Regions from separate parts of the Glutamicibacter sp. HZAU genome, predicted to be linked through region 1. Evidence: riboswitches for the same ligand, from Rfam matches in the RefSeq annotation. Region 1 holds a riboswitch; each other region holds the start of a gene.
What was found. Region 1 has a riboswitch for thiamine pyrophosphate ahead of EKH49_RS13565 (ECF transporter S component). Riboswitches for the same ligand answer to the same signal wherever they lie in the genome.
Positions count from the first base shown of each region.

Region 2: it holds a riboswitch for thiamine pyrophosphate, as region 1 does, so the genes downstream of both, thiM (hydroxyethylthiazole kinase) here and EKH49_RS13565 (ECF transporter S component) in region 1, are expected to answer to the same signal.
Region 3: it holds a riboswitch for thiamine pyrophosphate, as region 1 does, so the genes downstream of both, thiC (phosphomethylpyrimidine synthase ThiC) here and EKH49_RS13565 (ECF transporter S component) in region 1, are expected to answer to the same signal.
Region 4: it holds a riboswitch for thiamine pyrophosphate, as region 1 does, so the genes downstream of both, thiO (glycine oxidase ThiO) here and EKH49_RS13565 (ECF transporter S component) in region 1, are expected to answer to the same signal.

Region 1 covers NZ_SCKZ01000008.1:113,731-117,354, reverse strand. The annotation lists gene EKH49_RS13570 (ATP-binding cassette domain-containing protein) at 1-794, opposite strand, end outside; gene EKH49_RS13565 (ECF transporter S component) at 791-1,447, opposite strand; TPP riboswitch at 1,462-1,582, opposite strand; gene EKH49_RS13560 (DUF4235 domain-containing protein) at 1,658-1,909, shown strand; gene mnhG (monovalent cation/H(+) antiporter subunit G) at 1,970-2,371, opposite strand; gene EKH49_RS13550 (monovalent cation/H+ antiporter complex subunit F) at 2,371-2,637, opposite strand; gene EKH49_RS13545 (Na+/H+ antiporter subunit E) at 2,640-3,266, opposite strand; gene EKH49_RS13540 (Na+/H+ antiporter subunit D) at 3,278-3,624, opposite strand, start outside.
Region 2 covers NZ_SCKZ01000006.1:205,599-209,222, forward strand. The annotation lists gene EKH49_RS10710 (hypothetical protein) at 1-1,214, shown strand, start outside; gene EKH49_RS10715 (GntR family transcriptional regulator) at 1,211-1,579, shown strand; TPP riboswitch at 1,614-1,708, shown strand; gene thiM (hydroxyethylthiazole kinase) at 1,698-2,492, shown strand; gene thiE (thiamine phosphate synthase) at 2,485-3,126, shown strand; gene thiD (bifunctional hydroxymethylpyrimidine kinase/phosphomethylpyrimidine kinase) at 3,123-3,624, shown strand, end outside.
Region 3 covers NZ_SCKZ01000007.1:90,578-94,201, reverse strand. The annotation lists gene EKH49_RS12385 (GTP pyrophosphokinase) at 1-481, shown strand, start outside; tRNA gene EKH49_RS12380 (tRNA-Met) at 574-650, opposite strand; tRNA gene EKH49_RS12375 (tRNA-Thr) at 698-769, opposite strand; tRNA gene EKH49_RS12370 (tRNA-Thr) at 1,300-1,371, shown strand; TPP riboswitch at 1,648-1,755, shown strand; gene thiC (phosphomethylpyrimidine synthase ThiC) at 1,752-3,494, shown strand; gene EKH49_RS12360 (DEAD/DEAH box helicase) at 3,585-3,624, opposite strand, start outside.
Region 4 covers NZ_SCKZ01000003.1:26,712-30,335, forward strand. The annotation lists gene EKH49_RS04875 (mechanosensitive ion channel) at 1-613, shown strand, start outside; gene EKH49_RS04880 (GNAT family N-acetyltransferase) at 695-1,654, opposite strand; TPP riboswitch at 1,734-1,838, shown strand; gene thiO (glycine oxidase ThiO) at 1,824-2,963, shown strand; gene thiS (sulfur carrier protein ThiS) at 2,960-3,205, shown strand; gene EKH49_RS04895 (thiazole synthase) at 3,208-3,624, shown strand, end outside.

The DNA.
Region 1 (3,624 bases):
GGAACATATCCGGGAACCCATAGCCCGGCGGCAGCCAGCTCCTGGCGCACGGGTTCTTCGGTGTACAGCTGACGCGGATCCAGGTCGTGCGCGACTCCCCCGCCCGGTTCCAGCACGATAACCCGGTCCATATGCTCTGCCCAGGCTTCGAGCCGATGCTCGACCACAACCAGCGTGGCACCGGATAGCTTCGCGGCGTTCAGCACCGCATCGCGCAACGGCCCGATGCTCTGCGGGTCCACGTTGGCGGTCGGTTCATCGAGCAGCATGAGGCCGGGTTCCATGGCCAGGATGCCAGCCAGGGCCAAGCGCTGCTTCTGCCCGCCGGAGAGCTGCTGGGTGCGGTGGTCGAAGGACAGCGCGCCCAATCCGACCGCGTCCAGCACTTCGGGGATCTGCTGGCGGATCACGCCCGGATCCATCCCGAGGTTCTCCGCTCCGAAGGCCACATCATCGGCGACCCTGCTTTGCACGACCTGGGTTTCCGGGTCCTGCTGCATCAAGCCCACCGGGTGGCTCCGGCTGAACGCATCGTTGCCATCAATCAGCAGCTGGCCGGCAAGCTGCTGATCCTCATCGGCTTCCAGCAGCCCGGCCATTGCATGCAGCAACGTCGACTTGCCAGCACCGGATGGACCGAGCAGCAGCACCTTTTCACCGGCGTGGATCTGCAGATCCAGCCCCGAGATGGCAGGTTCCTGCCGCTCCGAGTGCTGCCAGCCGAAACCAGTTGCGGTGATTGACGCTCCGCGCTGGGTCAGCGAGGCGGCATCGGAATTGGCAACTGAACTCATTTTGCGGTTTCCAGGTGTGCACGCCGGCTCGCCAGTGCGCTCAGGGCACCGGTCTTCGCCAGTCCGCGCGTGGCCAGCCAGGACAGCAGCCCGGCGATGACCAGACCGGAAACACCGGTGGCGATCACGTGGAAGATCTTCATCCCGGCGGTGTACTCGACGTAGTAGGCCAGGATGTATGCCTCAGTAATGCCGGCGAACAGGCCGGAGAACAGGCCTGCCAGAAGTGCCACGCCCAGGTTCCACTTGCGGTAGCGGAATGCCGCGAAGACCAGCTCCGCGCCCAGGCCTTGGACCAGGCCGGAGATCAGCACGGTCAACCCATAGTGCGAGCCGAGCAGCGCTTCAACCACGGCGGCCAGCAGCTCGCAGTAGATCGCGGCGCCAGGCTTGCGGATGATCAATGCGCCGAGCACCGCGGGGAACAGCCACATGCCGGTGAGCAGCGCGGTGGCTGGAGGGAAAGCCGCGAAGGCCAGCGAAAACAGGCCATAGCCGGCACTCCATGCCCAGAAAATGACTCCTGAAGCCACGGCGATCACCGATGCCACGACGATATCGACGACACGCCAGCCGGTACGATGCTTCGAAATTGTTTCGTTCACTGTTGGTCCTCCTATGGAAAGGAGGGGGGATGCACGGAATGAGGGCATGCTGCGCCTATCCGCATCCGAGATGCTCGACTTCCTTCGCCGGTACTAGCCGGGGCAGGTTCGAGGGTCTGCGATCCATCGCACTCTCAGCGTCCTGCGACTTCGTAGAAGTCTGACGCTCCCCTGTCGGAATAATTACTGCTCCCCCACCATACCGCAGGTATGCTGGGCAGAGGAACGATGTGTCACGAGCTTGATCGCGAGGAAAAAATGGATAAAGTGCAGAAACTTGTCACTACCGGAATCACCGTTGGCGCGGGCATGCTCGGTGGCAAGCTGGTTGATTTCATTTGGTTGAAGGCAACCGGCAGCAAAGCGCCACGCAAGGGCACCGAGGAAGCGGCTGAAGCGTCCTTCCGCCGCGCATTGGGCTTCGCGATCGTCTCGGCCCTGGTGGCAGCGATCATGCAGACCGTGGCCGACCGCAGCGCCAACAAGGTTGTTGCCAAGTTCACCAAATAGGCTTCGGCGGCAAGCCGAGAGCGGGAGCAGTTCAGCTGAACTGCCCCCGCTCTTTTCGCATTACTTGTCCTCTGGCGCTTCGGCCTTGGACATCGGTGTTGCTCCGGTGGGCGGTGCGCCATTGACCCTGTTGACCACAAGGCTGAGCTCATCGGAGAACAGGGTTTCCTTGGCCGCGTGCTTGGTGCGGTAGCCGGAACGGCCGATCATGTGGGCGGAAACCGGCGCTGTCAGCAGCTGCATGCCCCAAGCCAACGCGAGGACCGGGATCACCGCCCAGCTGCGCAGGTAGATGGCCAACCCGGCGAAGATCAGCAGGAAGCCGAGCACCTGCGGCTTGGTGGCCGCGTGCATGCGGGTGAGCATGTCCGGGAAGGTGAGCAAGCCGATGCCTGCGATCAAGGACATCAGGCAGCCGAGGATCAGCAGGATGGCGACGAGGATATCGAGGAAGAGTTCCATTAGGCATTCCTCTGATCCGAGACGAAGCGTGAGACGGTCACCGAGCCGATGAAGCCGAGCATGCACGCGGCAACCACGAACAGCAGGTAGTCGGTGTGCTTGTGCAGCACCATCTCCAGGCACAGGGCGGCGGAGATGATCAGCAGCATCACGTCCAAGGCAAGCACCCGGTCAAGGATTGACGGACCCTTGGCAACCCGGATCAGGCAGGCGATGGCACCCAGCCCGAGCATGATGCCGCAGATCCAGATGACGATATCCAGCATGTTTACCCCTTCCTCGCAGCGAAGTCCGGTCCGCATTCGCTCTTGATCGCCTCGTACTCGTCACGGCTGCCGATGGCCATGATCAGCCGGCGTTCGATGTCCCGGATAGCTGCCCGTGCCGTCTCCACATCCTCCGGCGACTGGATGTCGATGTAGTGCAGGTACAGGGTCGACGAGCTGCGGTCCACGTCGATCACGAAGGATCCCGGGATCAGCGTGAGCACGTGGCCCACGGTCATCACGATCAGGTCCGAGCCGGTGCGCAGCGGGACGGCGATGATCGCGCTGCGGGTGCTCTTCCCGCGGGCCACTGCCAGCCAGGCCACGTGGACGCTGGCCGCGACAACCTGACCGAGGAACCAGATGAACAGCTTCACGCAGTACCAGAGGTTGATCCGGCCCGAAAGGACCACCGGCGGCAGCGGGAACAGGTTCACGATCACCAGCGCAATGACCGCCCCGAAGATCATGTTCGCCAGCGAGAAGTCCTGCCAGAGGGCGCCCCAGACGAAGAGCAGCAGCAGCAGGAGCGGCCACTCCTGCCTGAGTGTCGCACGGTGGCGCACGCCGGAGGTATCCAGCGCATCATCGATGCGCTGGTCGCGCGGTTCAAAGTTCTTGTTCGGCATCATCCCTCCAATCAGAATGGCAAGATCGAGCTGATATATGGTTCGCGGGCGATCAGCTCAGCGGCCACCCGCTCGCAGAATTCGAAGATCGGCCCGGCAAAGACGGTCAGGGCGATGCCCGCCAGCACCAGCGAACCGGTGGCATAGCGCATGCCCCAGGGCAAGGAGTCGGCTTCCAGCCGCTTGGCCAGCTTCAAGCCCAGGCGCGGGTTCTGCGCACCGCCGGCCAGCGTCTCGTCGGCGACCTGCGTCGCTTCGGCCACCAGCTCCTGGTTGGGCACCTCGGCATCGGCGGCACGGCGCCAGAACACGCGGGCCCACACGCGGATGATCGCCAGCAGGGTCAGCAGGCTGGTCA
Region 2 (3,624 bases), on a different contig from region 1:
CACTGGAGGCGCGCACCCTGGCGACGCCGTTCCCGAAGTCCCTGGGGATTTTCGTCGCGCTGTTGCTGCTGGCCGCGGTGGGATTGCTGTGGCCTGCCTCCCGCGTCGAAGGGAGCGTTGGCATCCCAGAGTCGGAAACCACTATGTTCGATTCTGATGGCAGCTACTCCTACACCTCTGCGGGCCCAACCGATGGCCTGCTGCCCGGAAACCAAATGCTCCCGGTCTTCATCGTGGCTCTGGCAGGTATCGTCGTGGCCGCCGGGGTGATTGCAGCAGTGATCCTGAACCGGCGCCCCTTGGCCGGCATCACCGCCGAAGACAACCATGCCTTGCGCACGGTATGGCTCAACCGGTTGCTGCGCAATACCGGTATCGTGCTGCTGGCATTTTGCGTATCGGTGGCCAATTACTCGCAAGGCTATTCAACCGGTGGACCGTACGAGTTATTGAACTATGGCGCCCTTGCGGTGGCTCTTACGCTGTTCTTCTGGGGTCCGCGCACCACATTCTCGGCCCACTCCACCACCAGGGAACGGACCGCCTTCTCGCGCTTGCGAGATCAGCTCTTCGCATTGCAATACACCACGGCTACCCTTGCATTGCTCGCCGTTGCCATCGGCTGGTCATTCCTGCCCGTGGATGAGGAATTCCGGATGCCGACCAATGAACGAACTACGTGGATCCTGGTGCTCTTTGCCGGTGCGGCATTGCTCTACATCGTGCTCAATACGCTGTATCTGGGCTACGCCAGCAAGGTGGCTCGGCAGGCGAGTGCAGCACCAAAGCATCATGCACCCCTGCCCTTGTGGTCCTACATCGCCGCTGGCTTGCTGGTTGCCATCTGCGCTTACCTGCTATTGAATCCACCGCTGGAGACGCTTTGGGGGTTCGCTCCTCCGAACCGGGGACTAGTCATCGGGCTGTTGCTGCTGCTTGCGGCGGCGCATATGGGCTTCATCTGGTCCTGCCGCCGGGCGACTATTCCCTGGGCCGTCTCGCCAGCTGAAGAAATCTGGTATCGGCGGGTTCTGGAGCTGCGGTCGATGCGCGTTGCCACCAGCGCTGTGCTTGCCATGCTGCTGATTGGCTACGGCTTCCCTGCAGGCCTGGGGCTGTTTGCACTTCTGGTCTTCGTTGTCCCAGCGGTGATTTTCCTGGAGCGTCCTGGTACCGCGATGGTGCGTGCACAGCAGCCGACAGCAGCATCATGAGCACGCAAATCAGTGTCGACCTCGCGGCGGCCACTGCACCCTACGAGCAGATCCGCTTGCAGATCGCCTCGCTGATCACCCTGGGAGAATTGCCCGCAGACAGCAAGCTGCCCACCGTGCGCGCACTGGCCACCGACCTCGGCGTTGCTGCCGGAACGGTAGCGCGCGCCTACAAGGAACTGGAAGCCGAAGGTCTGATCACCTCCCGGCGGCGGGCCGGCACAGTGGTCAACGAACGGCTTCGGCCGGTGGATGCCAGCGAAGACCTGCTGGCCGCGGTGGATCACCTCTGGGCGCTGGCAGCCGCCCAGCAGGTCGATGCGGCCACGCTCAAGGCCTTGGTGGCGCGGCGCGAGCGTAAGTAACTTGTCCTTGGAACCGCTTGTGCGTACGCTCTATGGCAGTGACACGGGGTGTCGGAACAACCGACTGAGATGAGACCCGTTGAACCTGATCTAGTTCACGCTAGCGGAGGGATGTCGCATGGCTTTGCATGCAGTTGCCCAAGAATACCGGCAACAATCACCTTTGGTTTTCTGCCTGACCAACACCGTCGTAGCAAATTTCACCGCCAATGTCCTGCTGGCATCCGGCGCGTCCCCGGCCATGACGGATCTGCCCGGAGAGGCCGGCCCCTTCGCAAAGGCGGCTTCCGCCGTCTTGGTGAATCTGGGAACTCCGAGCACCGAGCAGCTGGCCGCCATGGAAGAAGCCGTGCAATCGGCGAGCGCAGCAGGCACCCCGTGGATCCTTGATCCGGTAGCGGTCGGCGCCCTGCCGGTGCGCACGGATTTTGCACGGCACATTGCCAGGCAACGCCCGGCCCTGATTCGCGGCAACGCCTCGGAAATCCTGGCCCTGGCCGGACGGCAATCGGCTTCACGCGGTGTAGATGCCTTGGATGACGTCTCTGCGGCCTTGGCGGCTGGACGCGAGCTGGCCCAGCAGCATGACTGCGTGGTGGCCATTTCCGGCCAGTCCGATGCCATCATCGATGCCACGCGGACAGTCCTGGTGCACACCAACGGCATCGGCTTGACGCGGATCACCGGCGGCGGCTGCGCGTTGGGCGCGTTCTGCGCCGGCATGATTGCGGTCCACGATGACCCGTTCGAGGCCGCCATCGCGGCCCACGGCTTCTACGGGCTGGCCGCTGAAAAGGCCCTGGAAAACAGCACAGGTCCGGGCAGCTTCGCCGTCGCATTCATTGATGCGCTGTCCGCAACCGATCCAGAAGAACTTAAGACTTTGAAGCACGAGGAACTGAACCATGCATGATTACGGAGCCTACCTGGTAGCCAATACTGCCAGTTGCACCCCGCGCAGCACCCTGGAAGTGATCGAAGGCGCCGTCGCCGGAGGAATCCAGTGGATCCAGCTGCGCGCCAAGGATGAAACCGCCCGGGAATTCTTCGAGCTGGCCTGCGCGGCCGCCAAGCTCACCGAGGGCAAGGCCCAGTTGCTGATCAATGACCGCATCGACGTCTACCTCGCGGCGCGGGCTGCCGGTGCAGCCGTGAACGGCATCCATATCGGGCAGAAGGATGTGCCGGTGCAGTTGGCCCGGCAGATCATCGGCGAAGGCGTCATCGGACTGAGCGCTTCCAGCGATGAGCAACTGTCCCAGGCGAACAAGGACGCCGCGGTCATCGACTATCTCGGTGTGGGGGCCGTCCGCGCCACCCCGACGAAGAAGGACCATCCCACTCCCCTGGGCCTCAACGGCTTTGCGCGTGCCACGACGTTGGCCTCGCTGCCCTGCGTGGCAATCGGCGCCATTACCCACGAGGACGCGGCAGCCATCCGTGCCGGCGGCGGAGCGGGCATGGCAGTGGTCCGCGCCATCTGCAATGCAGAGGATCCGCAGCAGGCCAGCGCGCAGCTCGTTTCGGCATGGGAGGCCGCCAAATGAACATCTTGTCCATTGCAGGATCCGATCCTTCCGGTGGCGCCGGAATCCAGGCGGATCTGAAGGCCATTGCCGCCAACGGCGGCTACGGAATGTGCGTGATCACCGCCTTGACCGCGCAGAACACCCATGGGGTGTCCGGGGTGCAGGCGATCAGCGGCGATTTCGTCCTCGCCCAGCTTGAAGCCATCAGCGCGGATATCCGCATCGATGCAATCAAGATCGGGATGCTCGCCAACGCCGAGGTGATCCGCGCAGTCACCGGCTGGCTGGACACCGTGGATGCTCCGGTAGTCCTGGACCCGGTCATGGTGGCCACCAGCGGGGACCGCCTGCTGGATGGCGAAGCGGCGCTCGATTCGCTGCTGGACCGGGCCACGGTGATCACCCCGAACCTGCTGGAACTGGCCAGCCTGCTGCGCGAGCCGGTAGCCGCATCATGGGACGAGGTGCTGCGCCAGGCCCAGCGCCTGGCGGCCAAGCACGAGGCCCTGGTGCTGG
Region 3 (3,624 bases), on a different contig from region 1:
GCGCATTACCTGCAGTTTCGTCAAGGACATCTATAAGGTCCTGAACACCTTGACCGCTCAAAATGACTTGAAGGTCATCCAGATCAAGGATTACATCAAGAACCCGAAGCCAAGCGGCTATAAAAGTGTCCATGCGATTGTGCAGATTCCGGTCTTCTTATCCGACGGCCCTGTCGACGTTGTAGTGGAGTTGCAAATCCGCACGATCGCCCAGGATTTCTGGGCAAGCCTGGAGCATAAAATTTTCTACAAGTACGAGGGGGCGGTTCCAGAACATCTAGTACAGGAGCTCGCCGATGCGGCAGCTGTTGCAACGAAACTCGATATGCAAATGCAACGCTTGCATACCGAAGTACACGGCCATGATGCCAATGATGCAGCAGGACAAGAGACGAATTTCGATACGAAGGCCTTCCAGGGACTGCTCTCGCTGGCACAGCAAGCCAGCACAAGGAGCCCTGAAAAGGGTGCGGACAACTAAGCGTTATTGGCTTTGAAACGACGGGTCCCTGAAGACCGCTTCGAAGCCGGAAACCAAAAAAGATCCTCAGCCGAAGCCGAGGATCTTTGATTTGGTAGCGGCGCCGGGACTCGATCCCGGGACCTCACGATTATGAGTCGTGCGCTCTAACCAGCTGAGCTACGCCGCCACAAGTGAGAAACAATCCAGTAGAAGCCAAGAAAGCTTCTCACTCAGAGCCCCCTGCCGGAATCGATCCGGCGACCTCGTTCTTACCAAGAACGCGCTCTACCACTGAGCTAAGGGGGCAACGAGTAAATACTCTACACGCATTTCCCGGCAAAGAAAAATCGGTAAACCAACCTGGAAAACACCCCGAAATTTCCATAAAACTACTAGTCAAATTGAGATTAGCCACTCACCCTAGATCTTCAAGGACGAAGACTGGGACAAAAGGTGCTCGGGTGACGATTCTCACTGAGGTGTCCCTTGTGGTCAATCACGGATTCGCCCAGACGCGCAGGATAAAATCCCGCGACACTTTCCCTCGTGGCAGAACCACAGATCTCCCCCGTAAAACACAGGAGGCTCAACTCCCCCAGTCCCTCGACCCTGGGATTATGGATTGCCTGGAAGGACATCTGGCATCCGGTGCGCGGAGTCGCCACAACGCGCCGCGAAAGTAATCCAGGAGGCATGAAGCAAGCTCTCACGCGCACGGAATTCACCTAGGCAACCCGACTCCCATTTCCGTCTTGATTAGGAATATTGTGACGTCAGCAACAAATCCCCGGGGGATTTTGCAAACCTCGAAAACCTGTGTAAAGTATTTACCTGTTGCCCCCTTAGCTCAGTGGTAGAGCGCGTTCTTGGTAAGAACGAGGTCGCCGGATCGATTCCGGCAGGGGGCTCGCAATGAGAGAAGCAATCTGATTCCAGATTGCTTCTCTTTTCGTTTATCTGCCGCTCTTAGTGCCCCATGGCGCGGCCATCCCCTCAGCCTTCGCCCGCGCTGCTTCGCCAGCTTTCTGCCACGCCATCTTCCCCAGATTCCCGATTCGCGCTGCAAGAGGCTGATCGCTTGTACAAGCTAGCTCCTGCCGCCGGGCCATTGCCCGCATCCTGAATTGATGTCACCGTTCTGACCACTGGATTTGCGTTTCCTCCTCCCAAGCGTGCTAAGTTGTTCGCGACCACACGGGTGCCCTGGCAAGGGCTGAGATCGGGCTATCGCCGTCCGCGACCGTTGAACCTGTCCGGGTAATGCCGGCGAAGGAAGTGAGTTTCCCCAGTGGAACAATTTGAACAGCACCCTGCCCACACCCTTGCCTACCGCGAATCTGCGGGAATTTCTGTTCCCGTCACGCAGATCCATCTGGCAGACTCTCCCAATGGAAAGCCCAACGAGCCGCTGTCCGTGTATCGGACCAGCGGACCGGGAAGCGAACCGACCCAGGGCTTGCCGCCCTTCCGCGAGCAATGGATCCTGGAGCGCGGGGATGTGGAGGCTTATGCAGGCCGCGAGCGCAATCTGCACGACGACGGGCGCTCGGCGGTCCGCCGCGGCACGGCCAGCGCGGAATGGGCTGGACGTTCAGCCCCTCCGCTGCGGGCCCTTGGCGGAGCCCGCGTGACGCAAATGCACTATGCGCGCGCCGGGATAATCACCCCGGAAATGCGCTATGTGGCACTGCGCGAGGAATGCGATGTCGAGCTGGTGCGCAGCGAGCTCGCGGCCGGACGAGCCATCATCCCGGCGAACATCAACCATCCGGAATCCGAGCCGATGATCATCGGCAAGGCGTTCCTGGTCAAGATCAATGCGAATATCGGCAACTCGGCGGTGACCAGCTCCATCGCAGAAGAGGTCTCCAAGCTCCAGTGGGCCGCCAAATGGGGCGCCGACACGGTGATGGACCTGTCCACCGGAGATGACATCCACACCACCCGAGAATGGATCATCCGCAACTCCCCCGTGCCCATCGGCACCGTGCCGATCTACCAAGCGCTGGAGAAGGTCAATGGCGAAGCCAACAAGCTGACCTGGGAGATCTTCCGCGACACGGTCATCGAGCAGTGCGAGCAGGGCGTGGACTACATGACCATCCACGCCGGCGTGCTGCTGCGCTACATCCCGCTGACCGCCAACCGGGTGACCGGCATGGTTTCGCGCGGCGGGTCCATCATGGCCGGCTGGTGCCTGGCGCACCACCAGGAGAATTTCCTCTACACCCACTTCGATGAGCTGTGCGAGATCTTCGCGCAGTACGACGTGGCCTTCTCGCTGGGCGACGGGCTGCGCCCGGGCTCCATCGCGGATGCGAACGACGCAGCGCAATTCGCCGAGCTGGACACGCTGGCCGAGCTGACCAAGCGCGCCTGGCACTATGATGTGCAGGTGATGGTCGAGGGACCGGGGCATATCCCCTTCCATCTGGTGCGCGAGAATGTGGAGCGCCAGCAGGAATTGTGCGACGGGGCCCCGTTCTACACCCTGGGCCCGCTGGTTACCGATATCGCGCCGGGCTACGACCACATCACCAGCGCCATCGGCGCCACGGAGATTGCCCGCTACGGTACCGCGATGCTCTGCTATGTCACCCCCAAGGAGCATCTGGGGCTGCCCAACCGGGATGACGTGAAGACCGGGGTGATCACCTACAAGATCGCGGCGCACGCGGCAGATCTGGCCAAGGGGCATCCGGGTGCCACGGCACGGGATGATGCGCTGAGCAAGGCTCGCTTCGAATTCCGCTGGAATGACCAGTTCGCGTTGTCCCTCGATCCGGTCACCGCGCAGGAATTCCATGACGAGACGCTGCCGGCCGAGCCTGCGAAGACTGCCCACTTCTGTTCCATGTGCGGGCCGAAATTCTGCTCCATGCGCATTTCCCAGGATATCCGCGACGAATACGGCTCGGCCGAGGCGCAGGCGGCATTGGCCGGGATGGCGCAGAAAAGCAGGCAGTTCCTGGAAAGCGGGGGCACGGTCTATCTCGGGGACGAGATCCCCGTCGGGACCCCTGCCGAGTAATTAGCCCGGGCATGCGAAAACGCCCTTGGGGCAAGCTTTCGGCTTGCCCCAAGGGCGTTATCCAGTGCTATTCAGCTGTGCGCTGCAGGCTTAGTAGTCGCGACGTCCACCGCTGCGGTTCGAATCGCTG
Region 4 (3,624 bases), on a different contig from region 1:
CTTCACCGCAATACCGCAGGTCATCATGGCCTTGGTGCTCTTGGCCGTCGGTATTCTAATTGCCAAGTTCGTCGGCCAGCTACTTGAATCAACCCTTCACGGCGTGGGCACCGACTCCGTTGTTGCCCAATGGGGTGTTGTTCCCGAAGGCAAGAGCGCTTCGGGAATCATCGCTGGCATCGTCAAGATTGCCATCGTGCTGTTCTTCGGCGTGATGGCGGCCCAGATGCTGAACTTCCCGGCGATCACCAACATCCTCAATGAAATCCTGGCCTTGGGAGGCAAGATTCTCTTCGGCGCAGCAATTATCGCCGCAGGTTTCGTCATCGCCAACGTCATTGGCCGCTTCTTGGGCGACACCACCGCTTCAAAGATCATCCGCTACACGGCAATTGCGTTGTTCGTGGCAATGGGCTTGAAGTACATGGGTATCGCTGATTCGATCATCAATATGGCCTTCGGTGCAATCGTCATTGGCGCGGCATTGGCCGCGGCGCTGGCCTTTGGACTTGGTGGCCGCGATGCTGCGGCTCGCACGCTGAAAAAGATCGAGGCCAATCAGGCCACCGACGGCCCGGATTCGACGCCGCCGGCATCAACTCCAGGCATCTAGCCAATATCACTAAACCTGAGGGACAGATAAGAAGTCGCGGAACCCGAAAACGGATTCCGCGACTTTTTGTTGCCCGCCAAGCTACGGCTGCGTGCTCCACGGCAACGGCACTACATCCGGGACCTGATCAGTCCGCAACCGCGCGTAGGCGTACACGTCAATGCGTTCTCCAGCAACCAGGAACTTACCGCGCTCGACACCCTCGCGCAGGAACCCGTTGCTTTCGGCTACACGCTTCGATCCAGGATTATTCGCCCGAAGACCTAGTTCCAAACGGTACAAACCGAGCTCGCCAAACAGGTGGTTCACCAAAGTAGCCACTGCGCGAGTGGCCAGAGACCTCCCGCGGTAGTCCTGGTTCATCCAATACCAAACCCATGCGTTCTGATTGGCTGGATCGACAGTACCGCAGACCAAACCGACCAGCCGGTCCCGATAGGCGACGGCCAAAGCCTGCTGCCGTTCGCCGGCCTCCATCAGGGCACGCACGTATGATGCGGCCTTTTCCGGAGTGTCGGCATCTCCTTGGCGATCCATATCGGCATTGGAGGAAAAGGCTTCGAAAACGGCTTCGGCATCCGATTGGCGCAGCCTGCGAACTGAGAAATCGTCGTCGACTGATGCGCCCTTGTTCGGTTCTGCAAAAGAAAGCTGCCGCGCAGCGGGCGTGCCCTGATGGAACAGCAGCTGCCAGCGATCCTGCTCATGGATCCACAGCGAACTGCGCTCGCTGGCGGATGCCGAGGGCAACCTCCAGCGCAGAAGCACCGCTTGATCGGCAACCTGGATTGCCACGGGGCTTCCGACTTCCCGAGATCCGGAATCCCGTTCCGGCTCCTGGGCCAGCTGGGCAATGATCGACTCGCGATCGTAGACACGGCCGCTGGCGCCCACTTCGGAGAACTGCGGATGCAAGTACCGTTCCAATTGCCTTCGGCTATGGCGCTGGCTGGTTTCCAAGAGCTCCTGCTCCAACGAAATGATCGTGTTGGACAACGCAGATCCCTGGGGAAGCACGCGGGGGAAGTCATGAGATGCCATGTCAACTAGTACATCACAGAAGATGACGGAGCTGCGGTTGCTCCAGTTCGACTTTATGAGCTGGATCATGCCTATAATCGCAGTACTCCGCGGGAGCCTGAATCGACCAGGCTGAGAGGGCACCGAGCCGACCGCTACACCTGATGCGGGTCATGCCGCCGTAGGAAGGATGCGTGCTCTCGTGCATGTGAATATTGTTGGCGCCGGAATCATCGGCCTGTCTGTTGCGTTCGAACTGGAATCACGGGGACATACTGCCACCCTCATCGATCCAGCACCAGGCCAAGGTGCAAGCTACGCGGCAGCCGGAATGCTGGCCCCGGCAGCTGAAACGGTCTGGGGCCATGGCCCCCTTCACGAGCTGCTTGCCGCCTCGAATGCCGCCTATCCAAAGTTCATTGAGCGCATCGAATCCGTGACCGGGCAACGCCCGGACTACCTGCAGAACTCAACCCTCGTCGTCGCGGCCGAACCGGCTGACCGCGAAGCCCTGCATGAGCTGGCCGAACTGCAAGCTTCCCTCGGCCTGTCAGCGGAAAAGCTCTTGCCCAGCCAAGCCCGCAAACTCGAACCAGCCTTGGCCGCGAATATAGCAGGCGCAGTCCTATGCCAAGATGACCACCAAGTCGACCCACGGTCAGTCGTCAAAATCCTGCTTGATCACCTGCGTGGCCGCCTGATCGAGGAGCGGGCGCAGGCGCTGGTGGGCGACGGGAGCCGAACCAACGCGGTACGCACCGCATCGGGCAAGATCCTCGAAGCGGATCAAACCATCGTGGCCACCGGACTGGGCACCATTGACGGCCTGGACCGGGTGCCGGTGCGCCCCGTTTACGGAGATATTCTCCGGATCCAGGGGCCAGCCGGTCCGCCATTGATCACCCGGACCATCCGCGGCATCGTGCACCGGGAGCCGGTGTATCTCGTGCCGAGAAAGGACGGCAGCCTCGTGCTTGGAGCCAGCGTCCGGGAAGACCGCCAGCCTGCAGTGAACATCGGAGCCATGCACCTACTGCTGGACAATGCACGAAAGCTCATCCCCGGCATCAGCGACTGCACGCTGAACGAGGCAACTGCCCGGGCCCGTCCCGCCACACCTGATGACCGTCCGCTGCTGGGGCGCATTGACCCGGGCCTGGTGCTTAGCACCGGATACTCCCGGCACGGAGTGCTGCTGGCTCCGCTGGGCGCAACACTCGCCGCTGACCTTATTCACGGAAATGGAACGCACCCCTTGCATCAGGCTGTGAATCCACACCGCTTCGCCACAGCAACCCGGACCACCCACCGAACGGAGCAGCATCCATGAAAAGCATTGGCATTAAGTTCAATTCCCGGGAACTGAACCTGGACGAAGGAATCACCCTTCGCGAATTCATCAGCATGCAGATCGGCAAGGATCTGGATAGCAACTCGGCGGCCGTGGACGGCAGCAAGCTTGGAATAGCCGCCGCGGTCAATGGCACTGTCATCCCGCGCAGCGCCTGGAACAGCTACACGCTGGCCGAAGGGCACAGCATCGAACTCGTTACCGCAGCCCAGGGAGGCTAGGCGTGGACACGCAAAACATCACTGAACTGGACATCAACAGCGATCCATTCCAGGTTGCAGGACGCACCTTGTCTTCGCGCTTGATCCTCGGCACCGGGGGAGCGAGTTCGCTGACCACCCTGGAAAGCGCATTGCAGGCCTCTGGAACCGAACTGACTACCGTGGCCATCCGACACTTTTCGGCGGCAGGCGAGTCCAACGTGTATGACTTGCTGCAGCGCAACAACGTGATTGCGCTGCCGAATACCGCTGGATGCTTCACCGCCCGCGACGCGATCCTCACCGCGCACCTGGCCCGCGAAGCGCTGGAAACGAACTGGATCAAGCTCGAAGTGATTGCGGACGAGCACACGCTGCTGCCCGATCCACTGGAACTGCACGCTGCCACCGAACAGCTGGTGGCCGACGGGTTCCAGGTC